2 linked regions of the Caldalkalibacillus thermarum genome follow. Each later gene encodes a partner of the first gene's protein in a complex. Links are inferred from orthologs where the notes say so. Each region holds a gene or a part of one and is shown on either strand. Other genes may lie near its edges.

What was found.
Region 2: the proteins of dnaB (region 1) and dnaG are in contact, whole or in part, in a crystal structure (PDB 2R6A), measured with the Geobacillus stearothermophilus proteins. The link is inferred for Caldalkalibacillus thermarum from one-to-one orthologs. Residues at the interface, in WP_033016901.1 of Geobacillus stearothermophilus: Ser13, Glu15, Ala16, Gln18, Glu91, Leu92, Asp94, Ala95, Val96, Pro97, Thr98, Ala99, Ala100, Asn101, Tyr104, Tyr105, Ile108; in WP_049624496.1 of Geobacillus stearothermophilus: Lys456, Leu457, Leu458, Pro459, Ala460, Asn463, Ala464, Leu467, Leu535, Leu536, Ile537, Ala538, Gln544, Glu545, Asp548, Tyr549, His552.

The regions. Positions count from the first base shown.
Region 1 is NZ_BMKZ01000032.1:17,860-32,630, forward strand. Bases 1-2,999 are described here. They hold dnaB (replicative DNA helicase), read right to left. Parts: upstream 2,177-2,999; coding sequence 824-2,176; downstream 1-823. Other genes in these bases: IEW48_RS12055 (adenylosuccinate synthase), read right to left, coding at 1-633; rplI (50S ribosomal protein L9), read right to left, coding at 2,173-2,619; IEW48_RS12070 (DHH family phosphoesterase), read right to left, coding at 2,616-2,999. Also shown: more of IEW48_RS12070, read right to left, coding at 3,000-4,592; IEW48_RS12075 (YybS family protein), read right to left, coding at 4,605-5,552; rpsR (30S ribosomal protein S18), read right to left, coding at 5,759-5,986; ssb (single-stranded DNA-binding protein), read right to left, coding at 6,014-6,451; rpsF (30S ribosomal protein S6), read right to left, coding at 6,478-6,765; IEW48_RS12095 (CoA-transferase subunit beta), read right to left, coding at 6,951-7,685; IEW48_RS12100 (CoA transferase subunit A), read right to left, coding at 7,682-8,515; IEW48_RS12105 (CoA-disulfide reductase), read right to left, coding at 8,562-9,893; IEW48_RS12110 (EutN/CcmL family microcompartment protein), read right to left, coding at 9,930-10,229; pduL (phosphate propanoyltransferase), read right to left, coding at 10,247-10,927; IEW48_RS12120 (BMC domain-containing protein), read right to left, coding at 10,941-11,216; IEW48_RS12125 (BMC domain-containing protein), read right to left, coding at 11,287-11,574; IEW48_RS12130 (BMC domain-containing protein), read right to left, coding at 11,577-11,930; IEW48_RS12135 (BMC domain-containing protein), read right to left, coding at 11,917-12,216; IEW48_RS12140 (BMC domain-containing protein), read right to left, coding at 12,240-12,560; and more genes. UniProt on the Escherichia coli protein: The main replicative DNA helicase, it participates in initiation and elongation during chromosome replication. Travels ahead of the DNA replisome, separating dsDNA into templates for DNA synthesis.
Region 2 is NZ_BMKZ01000008.1:56,081-70,818, forward strand. What follows is about bases 11,773-14,738. They hold dnaG (DNA primase), read left to right. Parts: upstream 11,773-12,307; coding sequence 12,308-14,170; downstream 14,171-14,738. Other genes in these bases: IEW48_RS04840 (pyruvate, water dikinase regulatory protein), read left to right, coding at 11,773-11,993; rpoD (RNA polymerase sigma factor RpoD), read left to right, coding at 14,170-14,738. Also shown: IEW48_RS04780 (PhoH family protein), read left to right, coding at 1-418; IEW48_RS04785 (HD family phosphohydrolase), read left to right, coding at 448-2,628; rRNA maturation RNase YbeY, read left to right, coding at 2,625-3,086; IEW48_RS04795 (diacylglycerol kinase family protein), read left to right, coding at 3,092-3,595; IEW48_RS04800 (cytidine deaminase), read left to right, coding at 3,588-4,001; GTPase Era, read left to right, coding at 4,021-4,932; IEW48_RS04810 (YqzL family protein), read left to right, coding at 5,048-5,200; DNA repair protein RecO, read left to right, coding at 5,272-6,024; glyQ (glycine--tRNA ligase subunit alpha), read left to right, coding at 6,276-7,169; glyS (glycine--tRNA ligase subunit beta), read left to right, coding at 7,166-9,259; IEW48_RS04830 (IolE/MocC family protein), read right to left, coding at 9,296-10,237; transcriptional regulator CcpN, read left to right, coding at 10,517-11,167; more of IEW48_RS04840, read left to right, coding at 11,178-11,772. UniProt on the Escherichia coli protein: RNA polymerase that catalyzes the synthesis of short RNA molecules used as primers for DNA polymerase during DNA replication.

The sequences.
Region 1 (14,771 bases):
CAAGGCATCGTTTAAAACGACTGACGTATCAACCACATAAGGACGGATAAAATTGGCATACTCCAGATATTCATCGTAAATGTCCTTAAAAGCAAAGCCTTGTGTGCCGTACACCTTTTCCAGCAGCCGGTTTTTTTCCGCCAAATTATGTTCCAGCTTGCATTTAAACTCTTCCGGATCAAGCAGGTCGGCCATGCGGATGCCAATCCGGGCTGCTTTATCCATATACGCCGGCCCAATGCCCTTGCGGGTGGTGCCAATTTTGTTTGCTCCTTTGCGCTCTTCTTCCACTGCATCCAATTTCAGATGATAAGGTAAAATCACGTGAGCACGGTTAGAGATGCGCAAATTGGCAGTAGAAATACCGTGGTCATGCAGGTATTGAATCTCCTGCACCAAGGCTTTAGGGTCAATCACCATGCCATTGCCAATCACACATATTTTATTTTCATAGAAAATCCCCGATGGAATGAGATGCAATTTATATTTCTTGCCCCCAAACACAATGGTATGGCCAGCATTATTGCCCCCTTGATAACGGGCGATTACTTCCGCTTTTTCAGATAAGTAATCGGTAATCTTTCCTTTTCCCTCATCTCCCCACTGGGTGCCTACCACCACTACACTTGGCACGGGAAACACCTCCGCATCAAAACATCAGGCCATCTTTTGGCCAGGCTGATCAGCTTATTGGTCGCATAGCCAAATGATAAACCTGTTAGTCATCCTCCTCTAGTGTAGCATTGTCTCCGGGCAGATTCAATCAACTAACGAACATTTATAGTGTAAATTAAAGTTTTGTTCGGAATATATCTCTGTATGACTAGGCTCCCGGGGCCAAAGATTCATCATGTTTACTGAGGTTGACAAATTTATTGTATTCTTTTAAAAAGGCCAATTCCACTTTGCCCACCGGGCCGTTGCGCTGCTTGGCAATAATAATCTCGATAATGTTCTTGTTTTCCGTATCCTGGTCATAATAATCTTCCCGGTATAAGAAAGCGACAATATCAGCATCCTGTTCGATGGAGCCTGATTCACGCAAATCGGATAACATCGGGCGTTTATCTTGCCGCTGTTCCACCGCCCGGCTGAGCTGGGACAAAGCGATAACAGTGCAATCTAATTCCCGGGCCATGGCTTTCAGAGAACGGGAAATCGCGGAAATTTCCTGCTGGCGGCTTTCCCGGTTGTTGCCCTGAATCAGTTGCAGGTAGTCGATCAGAATGATGCCCAGCCCTTCTTCAGCCTTTAAGCGGCGGCACTTGGCCCTAATCTGGTTGACATTGATGCCCGGCGTATCATCAATATAGATTTTGGCCTTGGATAAGCTGGCGATGGCCATGGTCAGTTTTTCCCAATCTTCCTCCTTAAACGCCCCCGTGCGCATGCGGTTGGCATCAATATTCCCTTCCGCACACAGCATGCGCTGCACCAATTGGGAAGCCGACATTTCCAGGGAAAAGATGGCCACCGTTTCGCCTGCCCGGACAGCTACATTTTGGGCGATGTTCAGGGCAAATGCCGTTTTACCTACGGAAGGACGGGCCGCCACAATCACCAGGTCTGAACGCTGAAAACCCGATGTTAAGCGGTCCAAGTCCCGGTAACCGGACGGAATGCCGGTAATGTCGCTTTTCGTATTGTGGAGCTTTTCAATCTGCTCATAGGTCTCCATCAACACATCTTTAATATGCACAAACCCGTCCGTCGTCCGTTCGTCCCTGATCTGGAGAATGCTCTTCTCCGCCTCGCTTAAGATTTCTTCCACATCATCCTGGGAGGTATACCCGTTCGTCACAATTTGAGTCGCGGTTTTGATCAGGCGGCGCAGGATCGCTTTTTCTTTGATGATTTGGGCATAGTATTCCACATTGGCCGCAGTGGGAACCGAGTTGGCCAAATCACTCAAATAACTGACCCCGCCCACTTCTTCCAGCCATTTGCGGTCGTTCAGCTCAGCCGTGACCGTGACCAGGTCCACCGGCTGGGAGTCTTCCGACAGATCCATCATCACTTGAAAAATACGCTGGTGGCTGGTTTTGTAGAAATCGTCGGGACGAACCATTTCCAAGGCCCGCCATAAAGCATCTTTATCCAGAAAAACAGCCCCCAAGACAGCCTGCTCAGCTTCCAGGTTATGGGGGGGCGTACGGTCCAAAAAAAGGTCGCTCATGACTGCTCAACCACGTGTACTTTCAACGTGGCCGTCACCTCAGGATGGAGTTTGACAGGAACATGGGTCACACCCAGGGAGCGAATCGGTTCATCCAGCACAATTTTGCGCTTCTCAATCTTGTAATTCATTTTTTTCAGCTGGTCGGCAATCTGCTTGTTGGTAATAGAGCCGAAGAGCTTGCCTCCTTCACCTGCTTTGGCCGTCAAGGTCACTGTTTCCTGTTCCAGCTTGGCCGCAAGCTCCTTGGCCTGACGCAGTTCTTCCTCCGCCTTTTTCTGCTCACTCTGTTTCTTTTTCATGAGCGCCTTCATGTTGCCCGGAGTCGCTTCCACAGCCAGGTTTTGTTTAAGCAGATAGTTGCGGGCATAGCCATCGGAAACTTCTTTCACTTCCCCTTTTTTGCCAACTCCTTTCACGTCCTGTTGCAAGATCACCTTCATGTTTCCCTTCCCCCTTCCAAATAGTCATCAATAACCTCTTTTAACCATTGTACCGCATCCTCAACGCTGATATCTTCCAGTTGGGTGGCGGCATTGGTCAAGTGGCCGCCCCCGTGCATTTTTTCCATGATCACCTGCACATTGATTTCCCCTAAGGAGCGGGCGCTGATCACCACTTGGCCATCCTCCCGTTTGCTCAAGACAAAGGAAGCCACCACATCATCCAGAGTAAGCAAGGTATCGGCGGCTTGAGCCAATAGCACCTGGCCGTAACGTTCATCCGCTTCGGCAACAGCAATGGCGATCTTGCCGCGGTAGATTTCAGCCTGCTCGACAATGCGGCTGCGCTTGATAAACTGCTCTTTCTCTTCTTTCAACAGCTTTTGAACCAGGATAGGATCTGCGCCATGACGCCTTAAGTAGGCTGCAGCATCAAAGGTGCGGGAACCGGTGCGCATGGAGAAGTTATTCGTGTCTACTACAATGCCGGCCAGCATGACGGTCGCCTCCAGCCGGCTCATCTCGATATGATCACTCTGGTACTCCAGGAGTTCCGTCACCAGCTCACTGGTCGATGAAGCATAAGGCTCGATATAGACCAACAAGGGCTCTTCGATAAAAGCTTCTCCCCGCCGGTGGTGGTCAATCACCACTTTACGTTCAAAGCGGTCCAACAGGCGCGGCTCCAGCACCAGAGAGGGCTTATGCACATCCACTATAATTAACAGGCTCTTGTCTGAAATTAATTCTACCGCCTCATGTGGAGAAAGCAAATGTTCTTTCAAATCCTTTTCCTTGTTAATTTCCTCCATCAAGCGGCTAATGCTGGGATACTCTTCTTCCTGATCAAGCACGATGTAGCCTTCCCGCTCATTGACCTGCGCGGCTTTCAACATTCCAATGGCCGCACCGACGGCATCCATATCCGGATCACGGTGTCCCATGATAAAAACCTTGTCGCTTTCTTTGATCATATCCCGCAAAGCATGGGAGATCACCCGGGCTCTGACGCGGGTTCGCTTTTCTACCGCATTGGACTTGCCTCCGTAAAACGTAACTTTATCTGGATAACGCTTCACAGCCGCTTGGTCCCCTCCCCGGCCCAAAGCCAAATCCAAGCTGGACTGGGCTAAATCCCCCAGTTCTGTGAGAGAGGAGTTTCCAGCTCCCACTCCGATGCTTAAGGTCACAGGAATCTTGTTGTGCCTGGTTAACTCACGGACGCGATCCAATATATCAAACTTCGTCTCTTCAATTTCCCTTAATGTTTGCTCATCCATGACCCCGAAGAATTTGTCTGACGCTGTCCGTTTTAAAAAAATGCCGTGTTCGCTGGCCCAACGGCTGATCGTGTTGGTCACCCGGCCGACCAACAGCGAGCGGCGCTGTTCATCAAGGCCCTGAGTCACTTCGTCCAAATTATCAAGATGGATGTTTAAAAAGACCACCTGTTCCTGGCGGTGCTTTTTCTTTAATTCATGATACCCGGTGTTGTCTATCACATAAAGCAAGCGTTCCTCAGGATAACTGATAATATCCAAGCTTAACTCATTAAAGCGGATCGTGCCTTCCCGTTCCTCTTTCTTCAGCCATTCCGCCAAAGAGGGAGACAGCTCTTCCAGTTTTGTCCCCACCAATGTGTCTGCCTCAGCAAACAATTTTAATATATACCGATTATGCCATTGTATGGTTTGTTCTTCATCATAAAGCAGGATGCCAATGGGCAATTCGGATATAACATCTTCTCCCACCTTTTTGACCCGGTGGCGCAAGGTGGTGATATAAGTTTCAAACTCCTTGGCAAAGGCCTGCTCCTTTTTATACATGACATACAGAATCAAGCCGAGAGCCACAAAACCGGCCACTGCCCAGTACCAGGCATACCAGGCCAAAACGACAAGGACCAGCACGGTTAAAACAGGAAGGGCATAGCGATGATACCCTCTTAAATAGAGATAAAGGAACCTTGGCATTATCTCAGCTCCCTAGTCTGCTTTTTGGAGGCGTTCCTTTAAACCAAACCCCAAATCAATGATGCCCACAATGCGGATGATGCTGGAAAAGAGGGGGATAAAGGACAGTATGACAGCCAAGATAACCAATATGCGTCCGATATTTTTGACATAAGCAAAATGAGCCACAAAGGTCAGTCCCTGCAGCAAAAGCAAGATTTCCAGAATAAGGTGCAGATTGACCACCAGCATAAACCATGTGCTGCCTTCTTCGACCGCCTGCAACAGGATCAATATGAGGACGACCAGATAATAAAACAAAATTGATTTGGGCAAGTTCCATTGACGAAAAGGGGGCAAGGACTGGATGTCAAAGCCGATCCGGGACAAAATGGGTCTGGCTGCCGCATGGTTAATACCTGCCATCAGCATGGAAGATAAAATCAACAAACCGGGAAAGATGTAAACCATGAAGTCAACCATCTCTTGGAAAACGTCCAGTGCATTCTCATCACCTGGAACAGGAAGGAAAGCTGCGGTTTGTTCCGTCATAATTAAGGCATCTTCCATCATCTGCTGGAAAACGTCAATCATGTTCAAATTTAAGACCAAATAAGTAAACAGAAAGGCCAACACGTAATTGGCAAGATAGGTTAACATTCCTGCCAACAAAGGCAAAAATGGGGCTTTTTTTTCACCATAATAATACCCCATCACCAGACCGACCGAAACAGCAAGAAGGGTAACAAAAACAGCCGGCAAGGGGGCCAGGAGGGGGGAAAGAAACAGACAGACACCGCCCACCAAAGCTGCGCTTTTCAAACCAAAACGCAAGTGATGAACAATAAAAGGTAAGGGCAAAAAGAATAAACCGATTAAACCTAAAAAGGGAACATAAACGGTAATCAGAAACAGAACCAGATATAAGGCAGCCATCAAGGCCCCTTGTACTAACCGCTGTGTGTCTGAACTTGATTGCATGCACTTCACTCCTAACCAGCTCAGCTTATGGCTTTAATCAACACGATCAAGCAAACGTATACACATCCTGATCATCAAACTTTTACATACAGAGCATAGCTTTTTCAATTATAATGGAAACGTCAAGTGAAGGCAAAAAAATCAGGAACCCTCTGCCTGAACAAGGCGGGGTTCCTGTCGTTAGCACAGCTTTCATATCATGCACATTAATCAATGGTATAGGGCAACAGCGCCATTTGACGGGCACGTTTGATCGCTCTGGTTAATTGACGCTGATACTTGGATGAAGTGCCGGTGACACGGCGAGGCAAAATTTTACCGCGCTCACTGATAAACTTCTTCAACAGATCAACGTCTTTGTAGTCGATCTTTTCAATTTTGTTCACCGTAAAATAGCACACTTTACGGCGCTTGGCGCGACCTTTGCGAGCCATCGTACTCCCTCCTTCAAGCGAACAGTTTTAGAATGGAAGATCGTCTTCGGAGATGTCAATCGGTTCTGCGTCATTGGCGAAGGGATCATCATCAAACCGGGTCTCATTCTGGCCGCCTGTCCCCATGCCTGAACGCATGCCTTCACGGGGCGATTCAAGAAAGCGCACGTTATCCGCCACCACTTCGGTAACATAAACCCGCCGGCCTTCGTTATTCTCATAATTGCGGATTTGCAAACGGCCTTCTACAGCAGTCAGGCGCCCTTTTTTGAGGTAATTGGCACATGTTTCAGCCAATCCGCGCCAGGTGACAATGTTGATAAAGTCTGCTTCCCGTTCCCCTTGCTGGTTGGTGAACGGCCGGTCCACAGCAAGGGTAAAGGTGGTCACGGCGACCCCGTTCGGCGTGTAGCGCAGTTCAGGATCCCGGGTCAGACGTCCAATGAGAATGATCCGATTTAACATGAGATCCCCTCCCCCAAAAATACGAATTACTCGTCCTCTCTGACCACCAGGTGGCGGATGACGTTATCGTTCAAACGCAATTGACGCTCCAGTTCAGCAACAAGGTCAGGGTTGGACTTGAAATTAACGACCACATAGTACCCATCATTGTAGCCTTCAATTTCATAGGCCAACCGACGTTTCCCCATTTCATCTACTTTTTCTACTTCACCGCCGTTATCCTTAATCACGTTTTGAAAACGTTCAATAACGGCTTTTGTGGATTCCTCATCCAAATCAGGGCGTACGATGTACATCAATTCATAGGCGCGCATCCACATTCACCTCCTTCTGGACTCACGGTCCCCAAACGGGAACAAGGAGCAAAAAACATGCTGCTTTCTGCTCGCATAAGGTCATTTTAACAAAAAGCAGAGGCGAACACAAGTGCCATTTTCCGCCTGGTGCCCCCTGGGTTAGAACCCTTCACCCATCACAAAGTGTAACATGAAGCACGCGCTTACCGGTTCAGCTGAAATTCAAGGGCCCGATATTCGTATGGATCTATTTTCTTTAAGACGTCCAGCTCTCGTTTGGAAGGCGGTGGGGTGTATTTGATTTCATCGTAGAGCAGTTCAAAGCCGGTGTTTGCTCTGACTTCTTCCAAGCTGGAAGTAGGATGGATGCTGTCCAAGTGAAGCTTTCCATGACGGAATTCGAAGATACACAGAGGGGTGACGATTTTCCATAAGTTGCCTCGTGTTGTGACAAAATCGACCCTTTCAACGAAAGTTCGCTTGTCATGCTTCGTTCTCCAAAGAATAATTTTTTTGGCTGTTGGTATCAGCACAGCGCTTCCTGCCCCGCCCGGCAGGCGCACTTTGGGTTGCCTATAATCCCCAATCACAGAAGCGTTGACATTGCCGTGCACATCAAATTGAACGCCCCCCAAAAATGCCACGTCAAGTTTTCCCCTCATAGACAGATCAAATACCTCGTCTAGGGGAAAATAAGCTTCTGCACCTGTCACTAAGTCTGCACCCGCTGATGAGTAGGATGCTTTCTTGAGTGAGGAAGGATTAACCCCTCCAGGAATGTTTAAATGAACCAGATTGGGCGCCTGCATATGTTTGGCCAGCTGTATGGCCACCATCGGCAGATGGGACGATACCCCATGAAATACAGTCTCACCATCCTTGAGCATCCTGGCCAGGGCACAAGTCATAATATCGCTGACGCTATAGGATGTTCTCATACCCACACGGCCATCCTTTCCCCAGCGTAATCTTTCCGCTCGTAACGTTTGAGGTAGGATTCGATCTCGTCCCTGTTTTGCATAGCCAAGTAAGACCTAAGCGCTTGATCATCGATATCATACTTTTTATAACAGGAGCAGGGGCTGGCCCCTTGGGGCACATGCACAATGGCGTCAACCAAAAACCCCGGAATGTCAATATACTCTGCCTGAAGTTTCATTCTGCTGCGCGGAACAATCTGTTCCGTCGTCAGAATCACTTTTTTTGCCGCACGGGTCATAAGCACATCTTCAAACCTGGGCCCATAAATTCTGGCGTTTCCATGTTGGTCGCACTCATGCACATGAATAATGGCCACATCAGGAACAATCGCCTTGACCAATGTGACCGGTTCCCCGCCGAAGGGATCCTCAACAACGACAAAATAGTCATTCTTCACCAACAAATCTCCTGCACATAAACCCTTAACAGGCATAAAGGGCACGTTCATGGCGGCCGCTCTCAGGGCGCAAATCACCGTATAACAAGCATGTTCATTGACGGTCACTTTGCCGCTTTCAACCGCCTTCCGGTAATGGGGAGCCAAACCGTATTTCGTTTCATAGCTGACGAAACCTGCTTCAACGGATTGGACACAATCCAGGGCACACAACAAATCGATATCGTGGGCCCCTGCTGTTTTAACAAGTTTTAATTCTTTTTTCTTTTGTCTAGCCATTTCCCGCACAAAAGCCATAGGCGCCCGATGAAGGACATTGCCGCCTAAGGCCACTGTATCTCCATCTTGGACATCAGCCACCGCTTCTTGTAAAGTCAAAATTTTTTTCATTCTTCCACCCACCATTGTACCAGATTGCACGTCAAAAAGCTTTCCTTCATTTCACCGCATTGCAAGCAATATGAACCGCATCCCACACACCGGCAAAAGGAGGGGCATAACATAAATCCGTCATGCCCAGTTCGTCTGCACTCATCTTGTTATGGATGGCCACAGCAAAAATATCAATTCTGAGCACCACACCCTTGTTGCCAATGGCTTGGGCACCTAAAATTCTCCTTGTTCGTCTTTCGCAAATCAGTTTAATCCAGATCGGCGTCTGATCCGGATAATAAGCCGGGTGGTCCGTACTTTTAATAAACACGGTGGTATATTCCATGGCTAAGTTTTTGGCCTCAGTTTCAGACATCCCGGTTCGGGCCAGTTCAAGGTCGAAAACTTTAATCGCAGCGCTCCCTAATGTTCCAATATACTTCATATGCTTTCCGGCCATATTGGCCCCGGCAATGCGTCCGCATTTGTTGGCATTGGTGCCAAGGGGAATGTAGTCATTTTCTTCTTTCACTTTGTTGTACACCAGGGCACAGTCGCCTGCTGCATAAATATCCTTGACATTTGTTCTCATTTCGCGGTCAATGACCACCGCGCCGTTTGCTGCCAGTTGAATACCGGAACCCTCTAAAAATTGGGTGGCAGGCTTAACGCCAACGGACAACACGACGAGATCGGCCGGATAGGTGCCCAGGTCAGTTTGAACGGCTTCCACTTTCTCCCGGCCAATAAAGCGTTCCACCTTTTCCCCCAGGTGAAGCTGAACCCCCTGTTTATGGAGCTCTTCTTCGGCGATTTGGGTGATTTCCTGATCAAACGTTTGCAGGATGCGCTCAGCGCGTTCAATCACTCTGACTGTTTTGCCTTGCCGGACCATCGCTTCCGCCATTTCTATGCCGATATATCCCCCGCCTACAATCACCACATCCCTGATTTCTGCTGTTTCAGTCAGTTCTTTTAAGCGAATGCCATCTTCCAGTGTTTTAAGGACATGGATATTGCCAAGTTTCACACCAGGCAGGGGAGGGACAATCGGTACGGTCCCTGTGGCGATCATCAGCTTATCATACGTATCAATAAACAGCTTGTGGGCCTTGTGGTCTTTGACCAACACCTGCTTTTTGTCCGGTACAACCTTCACCACTTCATGTTGGAGAAAAACCTCTATGCCCATCTGTTCAAACTGTTCTTTGGTACGGGCGATCATTTTGGTATAATCATCATTTTCGCCCGAAACATAGTATGGCAGCCCACAGGCACCGTAGGATAAAAATCGGCCTTTTTCATAGACGACTACTTGTGCCTCTTTGTTTACCCTTTTTAATTTTGAAGCGGCAGACATGCCTGCCGCTACCCCACCGATCACAACCAATTTCATGCCCAACGCCTCCCAAGTGGGGTCAACCCGTATTTTTTAGCTCTGTGCAGCACTTTTTGGGGAGCTTCTTGAACGGGCAGTTCCTATCTCCGGTTCGTTGTCAATAATGCCCACCACCACGGCGTCAACCGGGGCATGTTTCCGCAGTGCATGCTGGGCGGCATGTCCCATAGAAACCAGAACAAGCTCACCTTCGCCGGCCCCAATATGATCAGCGGCGACAAAGTATTCCTTGTTCCCTCCATAGTAAGGCTGAATTACGAGGAATTTAAAACCTTGCAAAGCTTCATGTTTTCTGGTGGAAATCACCTTGCTGATCACCTTGCCAATGATCATGTGACGGACCCCCAGTTCTAGAGGATGATTTTGACGTATTCATTTCCCGTTAAGCCAAAGGCATTGGCATCATCTGTATCAATATGCATATCTAAAGCATAATCGTCTCTCACCCGTATCGTGACTTGATTCATGATTCCGCCTTTTTCACCTTCTACCAATACCGAGACCTTTTGGCTGTTATACACCCCGTACGCTTGGGCATCTTGCGGCGTCATATGGATGTGGCGATCAGCAATAATGCACCCTTCCTTTAGACGCACGGTACCCTTGGGACCGATAATCACAATGGGAGCCGATCCTTTTAGATCTCCGGAGTGTCTGACTGGCGGAGAAATCCCCAGTACCCTGGCATCACTGCGGGCCACTTCTACTTGGGTTTGTTTTCGCAGGGGCCCTAATACTCTGACATTGCTGATTTTTCCTCCCGGACCCATAAGGGTGACTGTTTCCTGGCAGGCATATTGACCGGGTTGGGAAATATCCCGGTCTTTCGTCAGTTGGTATCCCTTGCCAAATAATATGTCCACATGCTCTTGTTGCAGATGAACATGCCTGGCTGAAACACTGACCGGTACATACGGTGCCAATTGTTTGCCTTGTAACGCTGTATCTTGCAACATATGATGATGTTTGAGTTCTGCTATCACCAGTTTCGTGATCTCTTCCACAAGCGCTTCACGGTTCACCTTGTTCACTTTGCATCACCGCTTATTTTAAGATGGGTAATATTTTCTCCACATCGGCATGGGGGCGTGGTATCACGTGAACCGCAACAAGCTCCCCGATTCTTTGGGCAGCTTCAGCGCCTACTTCTGTGGCAGCTTTGACCGCACCAACTTCCCCGCGCACAATGACCGATACAAGACCAGAACCGATTTTTTCACTGCCAACAATCTCCACATTGGCGGCTTTCAACATGGCATCAGCTGCTTCGATCGCTGCTGTTAATCCTCTCGTCTCAATAATACCCAGTGATCCACTCATGTTCATTGCCTCCTCATCAACTTTCCTTATAAACTTAATGCTTAGAAAATTAGAAAGGTGGTGTTTTCACTTAAACTGCATCATCTTTCACAGTTGGCAATAATTTTTGGATATCTCCATGGGGTCTCGGAATGACATGGACAGCGATAACTTCCCCTACCCGGCCTGCTGCCTCTGCCCCTACTTCAGTGGCCGCTTTAACCGCACCCACATCCCCTTTGACAATCACTGACACCAGCCCGGAGCCAATCTTCTCACTCCCGACAATTTCCACGTTGGCGGCTTTCAGCATGGCATCAGCCGCCTCAATGGCTGCCGTAAATCCTCTTGTTTCAATGAATCCTAATGATTCGTTCATGGTCAGTCCTCCTTCACTTGTTTGGCTTGTGATTCTATTGCAGTTGAAAGTTGACCCTTAACTTGTTCTTGTTGCGCCGGAGGGATAAATTTTAATATTTCAGGATGGGGATTTGTAATGACCAGCGCCATTTTTAACGCATTGCCTAGTCTTTGACCCAGTTGTTGAGCTGCTTCCACGGCTCTGGTGACATCTGCAATCCCGCCGCCAACGATAACGGTGACGAGTCCACCTCCTAAATATCGCTCACTGGCTAAAAAGTCCACATTTGCTGTTTTACACATATGGTCTAACAGTTCCACTGCGCATGTGAAATATTGGGTTTCGATCACCCCCAGAGCTTCATACTTTCTCATGCGTTTCCACCTTTTCTACAGGCGTAATAAGCGGTTCCAAGCCCTGGTAAGGTCTGGGAATGGTACGTACAGCCACAACTTCACCAAAATATTGCGCCACTTCGGCTCCCCGTTCTAAAGCCGCTTGTACAGAGGCAAGGTCACCTGTGATCATAATGGCGATCCATCCTGAGCCCACTTGTTCCACGTGATGCACATTCACAAAGGCTGACTTAACCATAGCATCCATGCACGCTGTCGCTGTGACCAATCCTTCGACCTCAATGATGCCTAATGATAGATTCACCATCCCCACTCCTCACAAGCCCGTTATTTGACGTTGACCTTCCCAATGGGTAGCAACTTTTGAAAATCTTCCATTGCTGAAGGAATCAGATGGGTGAGTATATCGTTTTCGGCAATGTAATGGCTTGCCTCTTGTCTGGCCACTTCCAGTGCTGTTTGCACCTCATCCACCTTTCCGCTGAATTTGACTTGTACAACAACGGGGATCGGGGCGCGATCACCTAATGCTGGATTGTTGCAATCAATCCCTTCAATGGTGATGTCAGCTGCTTTACAAGCTTTATCCATCACAGCCAGCGCCACACTAAAACCTTGTACTTCCAAAAATCCTATCGCTTTGTTCATTGCTTTCCCCCTATCCTATGATGCGGAATCCACCTTCAGCAAGCACACACCTTCTTTCCCTGGTGAAGGTTTTGGCAGAGGTAACGCCTTCACCAGTCGGTCCGGCAATGGTCATGGTGGTATGTCCTTCACCACCATAACCGACGCCAGCTAAAGATGAAGCATTTTTGACAAACAGGGTCGTTTGGATGGCTCTGGCAAACTTCGTGAGATGATCCACATTTTTGGAATGCATAATCGCTGTATGCCGGTTTCCATGCTCTGCCATGACAGCCTTCTCGATGGCTTCATCCAACGTTTTGACCCGGACAATCGGGAGTACAGGCATCATTTGCTCCAATTGTACAAAAGGATGGTCAAACTCAACGTCGCAAATGAGCAGTTTGACTTCTGTCGGGGGTTGAACACCGATGTGTTCCAGAAATAAACGGGCATCTTGGCCAATCCAGTCCTTAGAAACCTGGTAATGTCGTTGAGGATTGAAACCGCAACCCCTGTTCTGTTCGTTCCCCTGTTCTTCAAGGGCAAAAGCCATGACTTGTTCCACTTCATGCTGTCCGAGCATGTAAGCGCCATGATTGAGCATGTGGAAAATGAGGTCATCGGCCACCGACTCCAGAACAAACACTTCTTTTTCAGCTATACACAACAGATTGTTATCGAAAGCGGCACCTTCAATAATCGACCGGGCCGCATGTTCAAGATCGGCCGTATCATCCACAATCACCGGCGGATTGCCTGCCCCTGCCCCAATCGCTTTTTTCCCCGATTTTAACAATGTTTGCACCAGTCCTGGTCCGCCTGTACCGACCAGCAATTTGACTTTTGGGCTGTCAATTAGGGTTTGCAGCGTATCTAAAGTTGGCTCCTTCACCATCGTGACCAGATGGTGAGGACCGCCAGCTTCCGTAATGGCCTTATTGATCAACTGTACGGCATAAGCGCAAGACCGTTTGGATGAGGGATGCACGTTAAAGACAACAGCATTCCCCGCAGCCAGCATACCAATGGCATTATTGATGATGGTTTCGGTTGGATTGGTGACGGGGGTTACCGCTCCAATTAATCCATAAGGCGCCCGCTCCACAATGGTTAATCCGTTATCACCGGAAAAAGCCTCTGTCTTTAAATCTTCCGTCCCCGGGGTTTTCAAAGCGGCCAGTTCATGTTTGGCTACTTTATCTTCATATCTGCCAATCTTCGTTTCTTCGTACACTTTTCTTGCTAATACTTCTTTTTCCCTTACAACTGCTTCACGGATAGCTGTGATAATTTTTTCCCGATCTTTGAGCTGAAAATGTTTAACGAACTCCATCTGCGCCCGGTAACTAGCTTCAATGGCATCTTCCATATGATTGAAAACACCCCATTTTTCCTCCGCTCCGCCTAAATTGCGGTTTCTGTTGGGGCTCTTTACGGTTTCCTGTTGAGAAACAGGCACCTGTTTGAATTGGACTGGCTTGATGCCTTCACCAGAGGCAACAGACCCAGCTGAAACAGACGGAGAAGCAGAAGCACTTTTTCCCAGCGCCGATTCCACGTTATGCAACACGGACTGCACAATTATTTCAATATCCTTTTCCGTCATGTTCATCCCCAGGCATATCCCCCTTTCTGGTCAAATACGTTTTCAGTATTTTTTCTGTCACTTTTTTGACAATGGTTTCAATCCATTCTTCTTTACTGGCCAGTGTTGAAGGTGTGGACGGGCCTTGCTCATCATGTGCATAAGGCCTTTCCTTTGCGGGAGGGTTACAGGGCGGGACGCCGCCCGTTTTGATGCCCAATCTTTCCCTAATGTTGATCAGATCTGAAATTTGCGAACAATTCAGTTCATTGGCTCTGTTGATGATATTGTTGGAATACATGAGCATCAGCGCGTAATGTTCCAGCGACTCCATCCGGTAGTAAGCCTCAAAAATATCCCTTCCCCATGTTAAGGCGCCATGGTTGGCCAGGAGAACCGCATTGTATTCCTTACAATATGGTGCAATGGACTCAGGCACTTCTTCTGTTCCTGGTGTTGCGTATGACGCCACAGGCACCTTCCCTAATAACACGACGGCCTCCGGAGAAATCGGCTTTTCCAAACTCATTCCCGCTATGGCAAATGAAGTCGCCACTGGAGGATGGGCGTGTACGACGGCATTCACTTCTGGATTCTCTTGATACACTCTTAAATGCATCTTAATTTCTGAAGAAGGTTTCATC
Region 2 (14,738 bases), on another replicon or contig:
GCAGGAGAAGGTAGACCCCTATCTCCGACCGCTGTATGATGCGTTGTATGATGTGCTTGGCGTGGAGCAGGTTGCCAGGTATTTGGAAAGGGGAACGATTGAGATTGCCCCTTTAGCCTATATGCGCGGCAGAACCCTAGATGATTCCTTTGTCATTTTGGATGAAGCCCAAAATACAACTCCGGAACAAATGAAGATGTTTTTAACCCGGCTGGGTTTTGGCTCTAAAATGGTGATTACGGGTGACCGCACCCAAATTGATTTGCCCAAAGGAAAAAAATCTGGATTAATAGAAGCGGAGGGACTGTTGAGAAATGTTGAGGGGCTGAGCTTTATTTATCTTCAGCAGGCAGACGTCGTACGCCATCCTCTGGTTCAGCGGATTATTGAGGCTTATGACCAGCATGACCGCCGGTGATCCGTCTTGCAAGCTAAGGAGATGTTATTATGAAAAAACGTATCAATGTTGATGGTGATATCTCGCGTTGGGGGCGCTTTTGGAATAAATGGAAAGATCATGGGCTGGTGCGAACCGTCATATACGTCGCCTTGGGTCTCATTTTATACTTATTGATGATTGGCAATATTGCCCCCGATTTTGTAGACGTCCAAGTTGGCTCCAGGGCAGAGCAGGACATCATTTCACCGGTTACCGTTGTGGATGAAGAAGCTACGGAAAGGGCCAGGGAACGGGCTGCCCGTGAAGTGGCTCCTGTCTATATCCTGGACCCCTCCATCACCGAAAACCAGGTTGCCAACCTGGAGCGGGCTTTTGATGTGATTAAGGAAACTTTGACTAACGACAATTTATCCCGGGAAGAAAAGCGCCAGCAGCTTAAAGAGCGCATTCCATACGAATTGAGTGACGAGGCCTATGACATCTTCTTGAACCATTCTCTGGAGGAAATTGAAACCTTAAAGCAATTTACGCGTAGCATTGTCTACGAAATTATGTATGCCGGGGTGAAAACTGACACCCTCGAAGCTGCTTTGCAGGAAGTGAATAACTCCCTGATTTTATCCACCTTGGACAGCGATCTGCGCAAAGTATCGCAAGAGATGGCCAAAGCAAGCATTGTCCCTAACTATGTACTGGATCCTGAGGAAACAGAACGCTTGCGCCAAGAAGCCCGGGAGCAGGTGCGCCCCATTGAGATTCGTGAGGGCGAGATTATCGTGGCTGAAGGGGATATTGTCACCCAAGAGATTTACCGCAAGCTGGGCAAAGTGGGTTTGTTAAGCGAATCAGCCAATTTATACCCCTATCTGGGATTGGCTTTGTTTATCGGACTGATACTAGCTTTTATCGCCTGCTATATCCATTACAGTGATTTACCAATCAAGAAAGATAACACCCAATTTTTGATGTATATTGTCATTTTTATCTTAAACGTGGTGTTCTTAAAAGTGGTTAGCATCGGGCAAGTGCTGGACTATCATGGTATTGGTTTTATGGCGCCGGTCGCGTTTGCCACGATGTCTATGACCATGTTGCTGCATCAGCGTATCGCTTTGTTTAGCAGCTTTCTGTTTGGGTTGATTGCCGCCATTATTTTAAACGGTGAAACCACCCGTTATATGGATTTTACCTACGGGTTGGTGGCCATGTTCAGCGGAGCTGCCGGTGCCTTTTTCCTGGGAAATGCCACGCGCAAGACACGCATTTTACAGGCTGGATTTGTGGTATCTGTGGTGACAGTCTGTGCTGTGGTTACGATGATCATGTTAACCCAGTCACCGTTCGGCTGGTTAGATTTGGCCCAATATGTCGCCTACGGGCTGATGAGCGGCATTTTGGCTTCCGTTCTGACCATTGGCATCATGCCGTTCTTTGAAGCGGCTTTTGGCATTTTGTCACCGATGAAACTCATTGAATTGTCTAATCCCAACCAACCTCTCTTGCGTAAAATTTTGCTGGAAGCGCCGGGGACATATCATCACAGTGTGATGGTGGCCAATCTGGCTGAAGCCGCTGCCGAGGCAGTAGGGGCTAACGGCTTGTTGGCCAGAGTGGGTGCTTACTATCATGACGTGGGTAAAACCAAACGTCCCCACTTTTTCATTGAGAATCAATTCAACATGGATAATCCCCATGACAAAATCGCACCTCAACTGAGTGCCACCATTATTACCGCCCATACGAGGGACGGTGCTCAGATGTTAAGGGAGCACAAATTTCCCAAGGCGATTTGTGATATTGCCGAACAGCACCATGGGACGACTCTGCTTAAATATTTTTACCATAAAGCTAAAGAAGGGTCGGATTGTCAAGTCAATGAAAGTGATTTTCGCTATGACGGACCAAAAGCCCAGTTTAAAGAGTCAGCTATTGTGGGGATTGCCGACAGCGTGGAGGCAGCTGTGCGTTCATTATCCAAACCGACCCCCGAGCGGATTGAAAATATCGTCAGACAAATTATCAAGGATCGTTTGGAAGACGGACAATTTAATGAATGTGATTTGACCCTGAAGGAATTGGATACCATTGCCAAGGTGATTTGTGAAACATTGAAGGGTATTTTCCATTCCAGGATTGAGTATCCTGATGAAACGCTCAGAAAAGCACACCCTAAAGGAAGAGAGGATAAACAAGCACCAAAACTGCCAAAGGTGGAAAATCAATCATGATCAAGGTACAGATACAGGATAACCATGCTTTACTTGAGGAACAACATGTCCGTCTGTTGGAGGAGCTGATTGCAACAGCGGCCCGTATTCTTAACCTGGGTGAGGGAGAAGTCTCAGTTACTTTGGTGAACGATGAGGAAATCAGGGAATTAAACCGTCAATACAGGAACAAAGACCGGCCGACAGATGTCCTGTCCTTTCCCATGTATGAAGCAGAAGAATGGCCACACGTGCTTAAGACGGGTGAGTACCTGATGCTGGGTGACATCATTATTTCTGTGCCCCGCGCCCGGGCACAGGCCGAAGAACTGGGTCATTCGTTTGAACGGGAGCTGGGCTTTCTCCTCGTGCATGGCTTATTGCACCTTGTTGGTTATGACCATCAGGATGAAGAAAGTGCCCAGCGTATGTTTCAGAAACAAGAAGATATATTAAGTGCACATCGCTTATTCAGGTGAGGACCATGCCCCAGGCGAAGCAAACCAAAAGATTGTCCCAAAGCTTTAAATATGCCTTCCAGGGCATCGCCTATGTCTTAGCCAGCCAGCGGAATATGAAAATTCATTTCGCCGCAGCCGTCGTTATTTTGATCTTATCCTTCGGTTTAGATGTTTCTGCATCCCAGTTTATCTGGGTTATTTTTTCTATTTTTTTTGTATTATGCATGGAAACACTAAATACAGCCATAGAACGGACTGTGGATTTGGTGACGACGGACTACCATCCTTTAGCCAAGCTGGCCAAAGACATTGCAGCGGGAGTGGTCTTGTTTGCTACTCTGTTTGCTGTGGTAACGGGACTGGTTGTCTTTACTGAGCCTTTATTGTCTATAGCAGAGATTCAACTGCCCTTCCCCATTGAGCATATGATCATCGTACTGATATTATGCTTTCTGGCTGCTGTGTTTCTCTTCAGCATTGGGCAAGGCAGGAGAAAAGTAAGAAAGGCAGGGAAAAAAGATGGATAAAGGCCAATTGATTGCCCAAGCTAGAGCTGCCCGCCAAAAGGCTTATGCTCCTTATTCAGGATTTCCAGTTGGAGCAGCGCTGCTTACGGCTTCTGGAAAAGTAGTATGGGGTTGCAATATTGAAAACGCATCGTATGGCTTAACCAATTGCGCTGAGCGCACAGCTGTCTTTAAGGCGGTTTCAGAAGCCGAAAAGGAGGCAGACCGCACATTTCTAGCTATTGCTGTGATTGCTGACACCGATCGCCCCGTTGCCCCGTGCGGAGCCTGCCGCCAGGTGTTGGCTGAATTTTGTAAGCCGGATATGCCGGTCTATCTTGCCAATGTTAAAGGTGAACAGCTGGAGACAACAGTGGGGGAACTGCTCCCCAATTATTTCAGCCAACTTGATCTTCAAAAGAAATAGAAAGGAGGATGGTCAGCCTATGAGTGAAGGTACTTTTCGTTCTGGATTTGTGGCTCTGATTGGCCGTCCCAATGTGGGCAAATCGACGCTGATGAATCAAATCATTGGTCATAAAGTGGCCATTATGTCTGACAAACCCCAAACCACCCGCAATAAGATTCAGGGCATTTATACTTCGGCCGAAGGGCAAATTATTTTTGTGGATACCCCTGGCATTCACAAGCCCAGAACCAAACTGGGTGATTACATGGTTAACGTCGCCCAGAACACCTTGAGAGAAGTCGATCTGATTCTGTTTCTGGTCGATGCCAAAGAGGGCTTAGGACCTGGGGATCAATGGATTATCAATCACCTTAAAGATGTCAGCACACCTGTTTTTCTGGTTATTAATAAAATTGATCTGGTTCATCCCGATGAGCTTTTACCATTGATTACCCGTTACGTAGAACTATATGATTTTAAAGAGGTCATTCCTGTTTCTGCTTTGCAAGGCAACAATGTGAGCCGTCTGATGGAACAAATTTTCCGCTATTTGCCCGAGGGGCCGCAATATTATCCTAGTGATCAGGTGACGGACCATCCTGAGCGGTTTATCGTTGCCGAATTAATCCGGGAAAAGGTGCTCCAACTCACCCATGAGGAAATACCCCATTCCATTGCTGTCGATATTGAAGAAATGAAGCAGCGGGACGGCAGGGGCACGGTGTTCATCTCGGCTGTGATCTACACTGAACGGGATTCGCAGAAAAAAATTGTGATCGGCAAACAGGGACGGATGTTAAAAGAGATTGGTACCCGGGCCAGACAAGAGATCGAAGCCTTATTAGGAAGCAAAATTTATCTTGATCTATGGGTTAAAGTGAAGAAGGATTGGCGCAACAAGATGAGTCAGCTGCGTCTGTTTGGTTACCATGAACGGGAATACTCATAAGGAATATGAATTGTTAATGATTTCATGGCATAGGGGAATACGGGTGAGTTATGCTAAGGGTAGCAGGGGGTTTTTGTGTTAAGCAAGGATCGACAGAAGAGAGGAGAGCACTGCCATGCGCCAATTTTCCTGGAACGTCTTTGCGGCTACGGGCAATATTGAAGCTTATCTTTTGTATAAGGAATATGAACTGTTCAACAAAAGGCAAGACCAAAACAGCAAGCTTTTGCCAGAGGATAAGACAGACGAAGAAGCGAAACTGATGTGAGTACCTGTGCTCCAAACGGCAAGACAATGAGGGATGACCCCCGCTCATGACCAAAAAGCAGGTGGCAGACGATGCTGTTAAAAACGGAAGGCATTGTGATACGTTCCAAAGACTATGGTGAAGCAAACAAGATTATTACGTTATATACTAAAAATTATGGAAAACTCTCCTTAATGGCCAGAGGGGCGAAAAAACCAAAAAGTCGCCTCTCTTCTATTTCCCAGTTGTTTACCTACGGCCATTATTTATTTTTCCGCGGTTCTCCACGGACAATGGGAACGCTGTCTCAAGGTGAGCGTCTGGATTCCTTTAGGGGGTTGCGGCAAGATCTGGCCAAAACAGCCTATGCGGCTTATGTAGCGGAACTTGTTGACAAGCTGATAGACGAAGAAGAACAACCGCATAGTCTGTTCAGTTTGCTGTTAACCATCCTAAAATTTTTAGATGAAGGAAAAGACCCTGAGATTTTGGCCCGCTTATTTGAATTAAAAATATTGGTCATGGCCGGCTATAAACCAGAAGTGGACAGGTGTGTGGTTTGTCACAGCGTTAAAGGCCCTTTTGCGTTTAGCGTCAAGGAAGGAGGGTTTCTTTGCCAACGCTGCCATCACGCCGATCCACAAGCGCTTCGCCCCAAAGACAATACCCTTAAATTGATGCGGTTTTTGTATCATTTTGACCCTTCCCGTTTGGGTGAAATCAACGTAAAACCTGAAACAAAAGCTGAGCTGCGCCACGTGATGTGGCTGTTCATGGATCACCATACGCCGCTACGTCTTAAGTCCCGACACTTCCTGGAACAAATGGGTCAATTTTGGAAATAAATTGACATACCGATCAGAAATCAGTATGATATTTATCAGTAAAGTGGATTGAAAACATACATATGGAAGCCTGCGATGAAGGAAGTGGCGCTCCCGAGCATGGCCGGAAAAAGAGGATGGGTGAGGCGCCTGGCGATGCCTGGCAGTGCTTCCCATCAAGTAGGGTGGAACCGCGGGAAAACTCTCGTCCCTAGTCTTTTGGACTAGGTATGAGGGTTTTTATTTTGTTCATGATAGTGGAGGTGTGCGAGATGAATGTTCAAGACATGATTCTGACCTTGCAGCAATTTTGGGGCAAGCACAATTGCATCATTGCCCAGCCCTATGATGTGGAAAAGGGTGCGGGAACGATGAATCCCATGACTTTTTTGCGCTGCATCGGCCCTGAACCGTGGAATGTGGCCTATGTGGAACCCTCCAGACGGCCTGTAGACGGCCGCTACGGGGAGAATCCCAACCGTTTATATCAGCACCATCAATTTCAAGTGATTATGAAACCGTCTCCTGATCATATTCAAGAGCTATACCTGGATAGTTTAAAAGCCTTGGGCATCGAACCGGCCCAGCATGATATCCGCTTCGTGGAAGACAACTGGGAAGCCCCAACCCTGGCTGCTTCAGGCTTGGGCTGGGAAGTGTGGTTGGACGGAATGGAAATCACCCAGTTTACCTATTTTCAGCAAATCGGCGGACTGGAAGCGAAGCCCGTCTCAGTTGAAATCACCTATGGTCTCGAAAGGTTAGCTTCTTACCTTCAAGACAAGGAAAATGTGTTTGATCTGGAATGGGTGAATGGCATTACCTATCGGGACATTTTCCTGCAGCCGGAGTATGAGCATTCCAAATACACCTTTGAGCTGTCGGACAGCAAAGTCCTGTTCCAGTTATTTAACATTTATGAACAGGAAGCCAAACGGGCACTTGAGGAAAAATTAATTTTTCCTGCTTATGATTATGTATTGAAATGTTCCCATACTTTTAACCAGCTGGATGCCAGAGGAGCCATCAGTGTGACCGAGCGGACCGGTTATATCGGGCGAGTGAGGCAGCTGGCCAGAGCGTGTGCCAAAGCTTATTATGCTGAGCGGGAACGCCTCGGCTTTCCTTTGTTAAAAGCTGAAGAGGACAAGGGGGATTTAGCATGAGCCAACAAGATGTGTTGCTAGAAATCGGACTGGAGGAGATTCCGGCCCGCTTTGTTGAAGAAGCAAGGCGACAATTAGAGGAACGTTTGTCGGAATGGTTTAACGAACAGCGCATTCCTTTCCGTGACAGCATGTCCTTCGCCACACCCCGCCGCTTAGCCGTACTGCTGAAGGGAGTTGCCGACAAACAGGAGGATCAAGTGGAAGTGGCCAAAGGTCCGGCCAAACAGATTGCCCTGGATGAACAAGGTAACTGGACCAAGGCAGCCCTCGGCTTCGCCCGTTCCCAAGGAGTTGAGCCGGAAGAACTTTATGTGGATACCTATAAAGGAACTGAGTATTTGTTTGTTAGAAAGCACATCAGCGGACAACCGACGAAAGAGTTGTTGCCGCTGATGAAACGCGTCATTGAAAGTATGACCTTTCCTAAAAATATGCGCTGGGGAAACCATGAGTTTACTTTTATACGCCCGATCCGGTGGATTGTGGCCATGTACGGCCAGGAAGTGATTCCCCTCGAGATCACCGGGGTCAAGAGCAGTAAACAGTCTCGGGGCCACCGGTTTTTAGCCGGTCAGGTCACCATTGAAGATCCTGCCCAGTACAGAGAAGTGATGAAGGCACACTATGTACTGGTAAATCCGGACGAAAGGAAAGCAACCATTTGCAAGCAGCTGCAGCGTTTGGAAGAAGAGCATGGCTGGCTGATTCCAATTGATCAAGATTTATTGGAAGAAGTCACCAATTTGGTTGAGTATCCAACGGCAATCTGGGGTACGTTTGATGAAGCTTTTCTAGACATTCCAGAAGATGTACTGATTACGTCCATGAAGGAACACCAGCGCTATTTTCCGGTGAAAAACAAGGAAGGCCGGCTCCTGCCATACTTTGTGACGGTTCGGAACGGACAAGCGGATACGGAAGGTATTGTGGTTAAGGGCAATGAGAAAGTGTTGAGGGCCCGCTTAGCCGATGCCCGCTTCTTCTATGAAGAAGATAAAAAATTGGAAATCTCGACCGCCCTGTCCCAACTGGAAAATGTTATCTTCCATGAGAAGCTGGGTTCCATAGGGGACAAAGTGCGGCGAGTCAAGACGCTGGCACTGGAAGTGGCAGCCATGTTAGAGTTTAAGGATCCGGTTAAAGCTAAAATCGGCCGGGCAGCAGATATCTGCAAATTTGATCTGGTCACTCAGATGGTCTATGAGTTTCCTGAATTGCAAGGGAAGATGGGAGAAGAGTATGCCAGACTTGCCGGTGAAGACGAACAAGTGGCTAAGGCCATTTTTGAGCACTATCTCCCACGCTCGAGCGGTGACCAACTTCCCCAAACCGATGTGGGTGCTGTTTTGGCCATAGCCGATAAGCTGGATTCTGTCGCCAGTTTCTTTGGTATTGGCATTGTTCCTTCCAGCTCCCAAGATCCCTATGGTTTGCGCCGCCAAGCGGCAGGCATCGTCTCCATTCTAGTCGATCGCAAATGGGCCCTGTCTTTGACAGCACTATTCGATTTGGCAGTCGGTATTTTGGAACAGCGCCAGCTTCTGGAACTTCCCCGGGACAAGGTGTTACAGGAGTTGTCTTCCTTCTTCAAGTTGCGGTTGAAGACCCGTATGCAAGAAGAAGGGTGGCGGTACGACATTGTTGAGGCGGTGTTGGAGGCGGATGACGACGCAGTCGTGGCTATGCTTGACAAAGTAAAAGCATTGTCTAGCGAAATGGAAAGAGAGACCTTTAAACCCAATGTTGAAGCGTTGACTAGAGTGACCAATATTGCCAAGAAGCTGGACCGGCCGCTCGAGGACGTCCAAACGGATTTGTTTGAGCAGGAAGAAGAGAGGGTGTTATATACCCGCTACTGCCAAGTGGAAGAACAAGTGAACCGCCTGGCCGAACAGGGAGATTGGCAAGGGGTGTTACAGGCCTTGTTTGAATTGAAAGATCCCATCGATCGTTATTTTGACCAGGTGCTGGTGATGGTGGAGGAAGACACGCTTCGCTACAACCGGCTCAATATGTTGGCTTCGATCGCCCGGTTGATTAATCGTTTTGCGGATTTTGGAAAATTGGTTTTTCCAACTCAAGCATAAGCTTCGGCTGGAAAATCAAAACCGGTTAGGCTTGTCCTAACCGGTTTTCAGCTCTTTTAAGATTTGCAGCATTTGTTCCAGATAAGTCCCTTGCAAAGGATCATCTTCATTTTCCCGCAGATGGAGAACAATAGGGGGAAGGTCATCACCCAATCGTTCGGCAAACTTCAATAGTTCTTGGATATGATCAGAACGGAAAGGAATGTTGTTGCTTCCTGGCGTGTCACCCCAGGACAGGCTGTCGCAAAGATGAATAAGCTGGACATGATCCCGGATCTCTTCATAAAACTCCAGCCAGTCTGCCGGTGCAGTTAAAATCTCTTCTTCAGTCGCTGCTGCAAATACACTGCGGGAACGTTTCATATACTGGAGCACGTTGGTTGAGATGCGTGCATGACCGGTGTGAAAGCACAAGCCAATCCCTGTTTTCTCCGCGATCTGTTTCAAATGGCGGGGAGTGCGCAAAGCAGGATATATTTTGGCTTGGCCTGGTTCAAAATAACAGGGGCCTCCCATAGGGACATTTTCAATCAACAGCTGGAGGTTATGCTTGTCAGCGACGGGTTTAATGAGTGCGCAGGTTTGGATAATGTTTTCCACCCACACTTCTTTGAAATCATACAGGGCTTTAAAATCGCCTGGCTTGGTTTCAAAGTACTCAAAAATCTCTCCCAATGCTACTGCTTTGGTTTCCAGAACAATAAACGGACGGGGATCTTGGAATGCTTGGGCCAGTGTATCCAAAAGACGGAACAGGTTTTCTAAGTCTACCGCTTGAAGTCCCAGATGAAACATTTGAGGCAGGCGAACGGCAACCGGGGTCACCTGGGTGATTTTCAGCATATCTTGTAGTTCATCGGTGGTATAATCCATATGTTTCAGCTCCAGTGTGACCCAGTGGATGCCTTTTTCGCGGATTTTCCGTAAGGCATGATAATCAAAGGGACTGAGGGCGCCCAGCTGCTCCTTAAATAACATGTCCATCACCTCTTTGTGGGGTTTCATCCTGTCCGGATAATATCCTGCGTTTGTATTATAGCTTAGTTTTACCTGGCTGTCTGAAACTAAGAATAGCAAGTGCTTTCTCAACATTGGTATAATTATTTATAATTACTATAGTTCAGGGAGGAAAGGACTTGAATCCTGCCTAGTGAACGGCTAGTATTATTTTTAGACGCAATGAAACCTGAAGGCGGATGATTTGATTTGGCCAAGAGTGAGCAGGGGTTGCCTGGAAAATAAAGGTGGTGAACAATCATAGAACTTACAGACCGTCAGGAAAAAATTATTCAGATTGTCAAAGATGAAGGCCCGATCACCGGGGAGAGCATCGCTGAAAAACTGAACGTGACCCGGGCCACGTTAAGGCCAGATTTAGCTATTTTGACCATGGCCGGGATTTTGGATGCCCGGCCCCGGGTTGGCTACTTTTACACAGGCAAAACGACGATGCAGGCGATTGGGGCAAGCATAAAAAATAAGAAAGTGAAAGATTATAAATCGATCCCTGTATTGGTCAAAGAAAACACATCCGTGTATGACGCCATATGCACCATGTTTTTGGAAGATGTAGGCACTCTGTTTGTGGTCAATGAGAACAATGACTTGGCCGGTGTGGTTTCCCGCAAAGACTTGTTGCGGACGGCCATCGGCAAGCATAATTTGGAGGACATTCCGGTCAGCATCATCATGACGCGCATGCCTAACATTATTTTAACCTATCCAGATGAAAGCTTGCATGAAGCAGCTTCAAAGCTGATCCGTTACCAGATTGATGCTCTGCCTGTGGTCAAACCGAAACAAAAGGCGGATAACAACCAGAAGGAGAACAAGTATGAAGTTGTAGGTCGCATCACTAAAACCACGATTACCCGAGCATATGTAGATTTAGGCAATGAGGAGCTATAGGGAGGTTATGATGAGTCAACGATCTGAAAAACCCAAAGTCTTTATTGTGTCAGACTCTGTAGGTGAGACAGCAGAACTAGTGACGAAAGCGGCCGCAAGCCAGTTTGACATGTCCCAAATTGAGTTGCGCCGCATTCCCTATGTGGATGACGTGGTGACCATTAACGAAGTGATCAGCATGGCCAAAGATACGGAATCCATTATTGTTTTTACCCTTGTGGTGCCTGAATTGAGGGAACATCTGCTCACTGAAGCGAAAAAGGCTAACATTAAGGCGATTGACATTATGGGCCCCATGATCGACGGATTGCAGCTCTTGTTTAAACAACCGCCCCGTTTCCGCCCAGGTATCATTCATCAACTGGATGAGGATTATTTCCGCAAAGTAGAGGCCATTGAATTTGCCGTTAAATATGATGACGGACGGGATCCCAGAGGATTGTTACGGGCAGATGTGATCTTGATCGGTGTCTCGCGCACATCCAAGACACCCCTTTCCATGTACCTGGCCCACAAACGGGTGAAAGCCGCCAATGTCCCCTTAGTGCCAGAGGTTGCTCCGCCCGAGGAATTATTTAAAGTGGATCCTGAAAAGTGTGTAGGTTTAACCATCATGCCTGAAAAGCTGATTGAAATTCGCTCGGAAAGGTTAAAAGCGTTGGGCTTGCAAGCTCAAGCCAGTTATGCTAACTTGGAGCGGATTAAAGCAGAGTTAGCCTATGCCCGGCAGGTGATGGATCAGATCGGCTGCCAAGTGATTGATGTTTCCAATAAAGCAGTGGAAGAAACGGCCAACATCATCCTTCAAAAATTGCGCAAGCCTTAAGAACCCTTGTGTTCTTCAGGCTTATTTTTTATAAATTTATCAAAAAGAAGGAATGTCAGCCGTTATGGAGAATAATAATGTGAAAGAGCAAGTGTGAAAACAAAAAATGAAAAAGTCAAGTTTTTTTTTAGGATAAGGTGGTTAAGATAATAAAAAAACAAAGTGTCAAGTTAAACTTTTCGACAGAATACGACAAAATTCGAATTATTAAAACATGTTTTTTGCGGAAGGAATTTTGATGTTTATGTAGAATAGGAAACTATGGCGAAAAATTGACAAGGTTACCGTTCTATTATGTATGGGGTTAAGGGTGTATGTATAAGCCAATCTCCGAAGTAACAATCCAGAACATTTTGCGGCAGGTTGATCTGGTTGAGTTAGCAGGTGAGTATGTCCAGCTTAAAAAAACCGGAAAGAATTTCATGGGTTTATGTCCCTTCCATTCAGAAAAAACACCTTCTTTTTCTGTTTCACCCGAAAAGCAAATATATCATTGTTTTGGATGTGGGGCGGGAGGCAACGCCATTACTTTTTTAATGGAAATTGAAGGTCTATCCTTTCTGGAAGCTGTCAGGAAGCTTGGGGAAAAAACAGGCATTCCTGTTCAAGCCGGTGATGACCTTCCAGTCCGGGATAAAGGCAAACAGGAAGAGAAAAAGTGGATGTTAACAGCCCACCGTTTGGTGGCACAACTGTATCATCATTTTCTGCTAGAGCGCAAGGAAGGTCAGGAAGCCCTCCATTACCTTAAACAAAGAGGCTTCCACGAGGAAACGATCAAGGTGTTTCAGATAGGTTATGCGCCGGATTCATGGGACTTTTTAACCCGCTTTTTGGCCAAACGCAATTTTCCTCTTCCGCTGATGGAGAAAGCTGGATTGTTAGTAAAAGAAGAAGGTGGTGATCGTTATTTTGACCGTTTTCGGGGGCGGGTGATGTTCCCTATCTGGGATAACCAGGGTCAAGTGGTCGGGTTTGGAGGACGCTTGATAGGAGAGGGTCACCCCAAATATTTAAATAGTCCGGAAACCCCTATTTTCCGCAAAAGCAGACAGCTGTTCAATTTTCATCGTGCCCGGCAGGAGATGCGCAAGCAGCAGACAGCAGTACTTTTTGAAGGGTACGGTGATGTTTTGTCCGCCTATCAAGCGGGTATATTATATGCGACAGCAACGCTGGGAACGGCCTTGTCCGAGGAGCAGGCGCGTATGTTGCGGCGCAATGCGGAAAAGGTGATCATTTGTTACGACGGAGATGAGGCTGGTATGAATGCTGCTGTCAAAGCGGCTGAGGAGCTCCATAAACAAGGGTGTTTGGTGAAAGTGGCTGTTGTGCCGGATGAGCAGGATCCAGATGAGTATATCCAAAAATATGGCAAAGAGGCGTTTCAACGCCATATCCTTGATGAAGCCCAGTCCTTGACCGCGTTCCAGCTAAACCGGTTGAAAAAAGGACGGCGGCTTGCAGATGATGTGGAGCGCTTGGCCTATATTCAGGATGCCTTGCGCGTCATCAGCCGCTTAAACCGGGCAGTGGAACGGGACCATTACTTGCGCCAGCTGGCCGAGGAATTCTCCCTGTCCCTTGATGCTTTAAAAAGGGAACAGTACAAATTGTATAAGCTAGAGCAGAGACAAAACGAACAGCGACAATCGCCCTTTGAAGGGGTACAAAAAGCAAGTGCCTTGCCTGCCGCGTCCAAGTTGCAACCAGCCTATGTTAACGCTGAACGCATGTTGCTTGCCTATATGCTGCACAGCGAAGAAATTGCCAAAGAAGTGGAAAAGGTTGTTGGCAGCCAATTTAACCAGGAAGAACATCAGCGGCTGGCCGCCTATCTATATGCTTTCTATGCAGAAGGCCATAAAGCTGATGTCCGTTTGTTTATATCAACCTTGGATGACCAAGAGCTGATCCGTCTGGCCGGCCAGCTCGCGGCCATGACGATAAATCCTGAACTATCCCCTAAACAATTGCAGGATTATGTTCAACAGATATTGAAATATCCATATCTTAAACAGATAGAGCAAAAAGAAAAGGAGAAGAACAAAGCGGAGCGGCAAGGCAATGTCATTGAAGCCGCCCGTATTGCAATGGAGATTATTGAAATGAAAAAACAGCTCAAGCACCTTTCAACTTTACATGATCCCCATACTTCATGGAAGGAGGGAGAATAATGGCGGACCAACAAATTGAACATCAAGATACTGATCTCACACTGGAGCAAGTAAAGGAACAACTGACAGAATTAGGGAAGAAGCGCGGCGTATTAACCTATAAAGAAATCATGGAACACCTTGCCCCATTTGATCAAGATGCTGACCAAATTGATGAGTTTTATGAATATCTGACCGAACAGGGGATTGAAGTGCTAAACGATGCCGAAGATGATGATGAACTTCCATTAGACATGGAAGATGATGATGAATATAAACTGGATGATGAACTTGTTCCACCCGGAATTAAAATCAATGATCCGGTACGTATGTATTTAAAAGAGATTGGGCGCGTTCCCCTGTTGTCTGCTGAAGAGGAAATCGAACTGGCCAAACGGATTGAACAAGGGGACGAAGAAGCCAAGCGGCGTCTGGCTGAAGCCAATTTGCGTCTGGTAGTCAGCATTGCCAAGCGTTATGTGGGACGCGGTATGTTGTTTTTGGATTTGATTCAAGAAGGAAACATGGGTTTAATTAAAGCTGTTGAAAAATTTGATTACCGCAAGGGGTACAAATTCAGCACTTATGC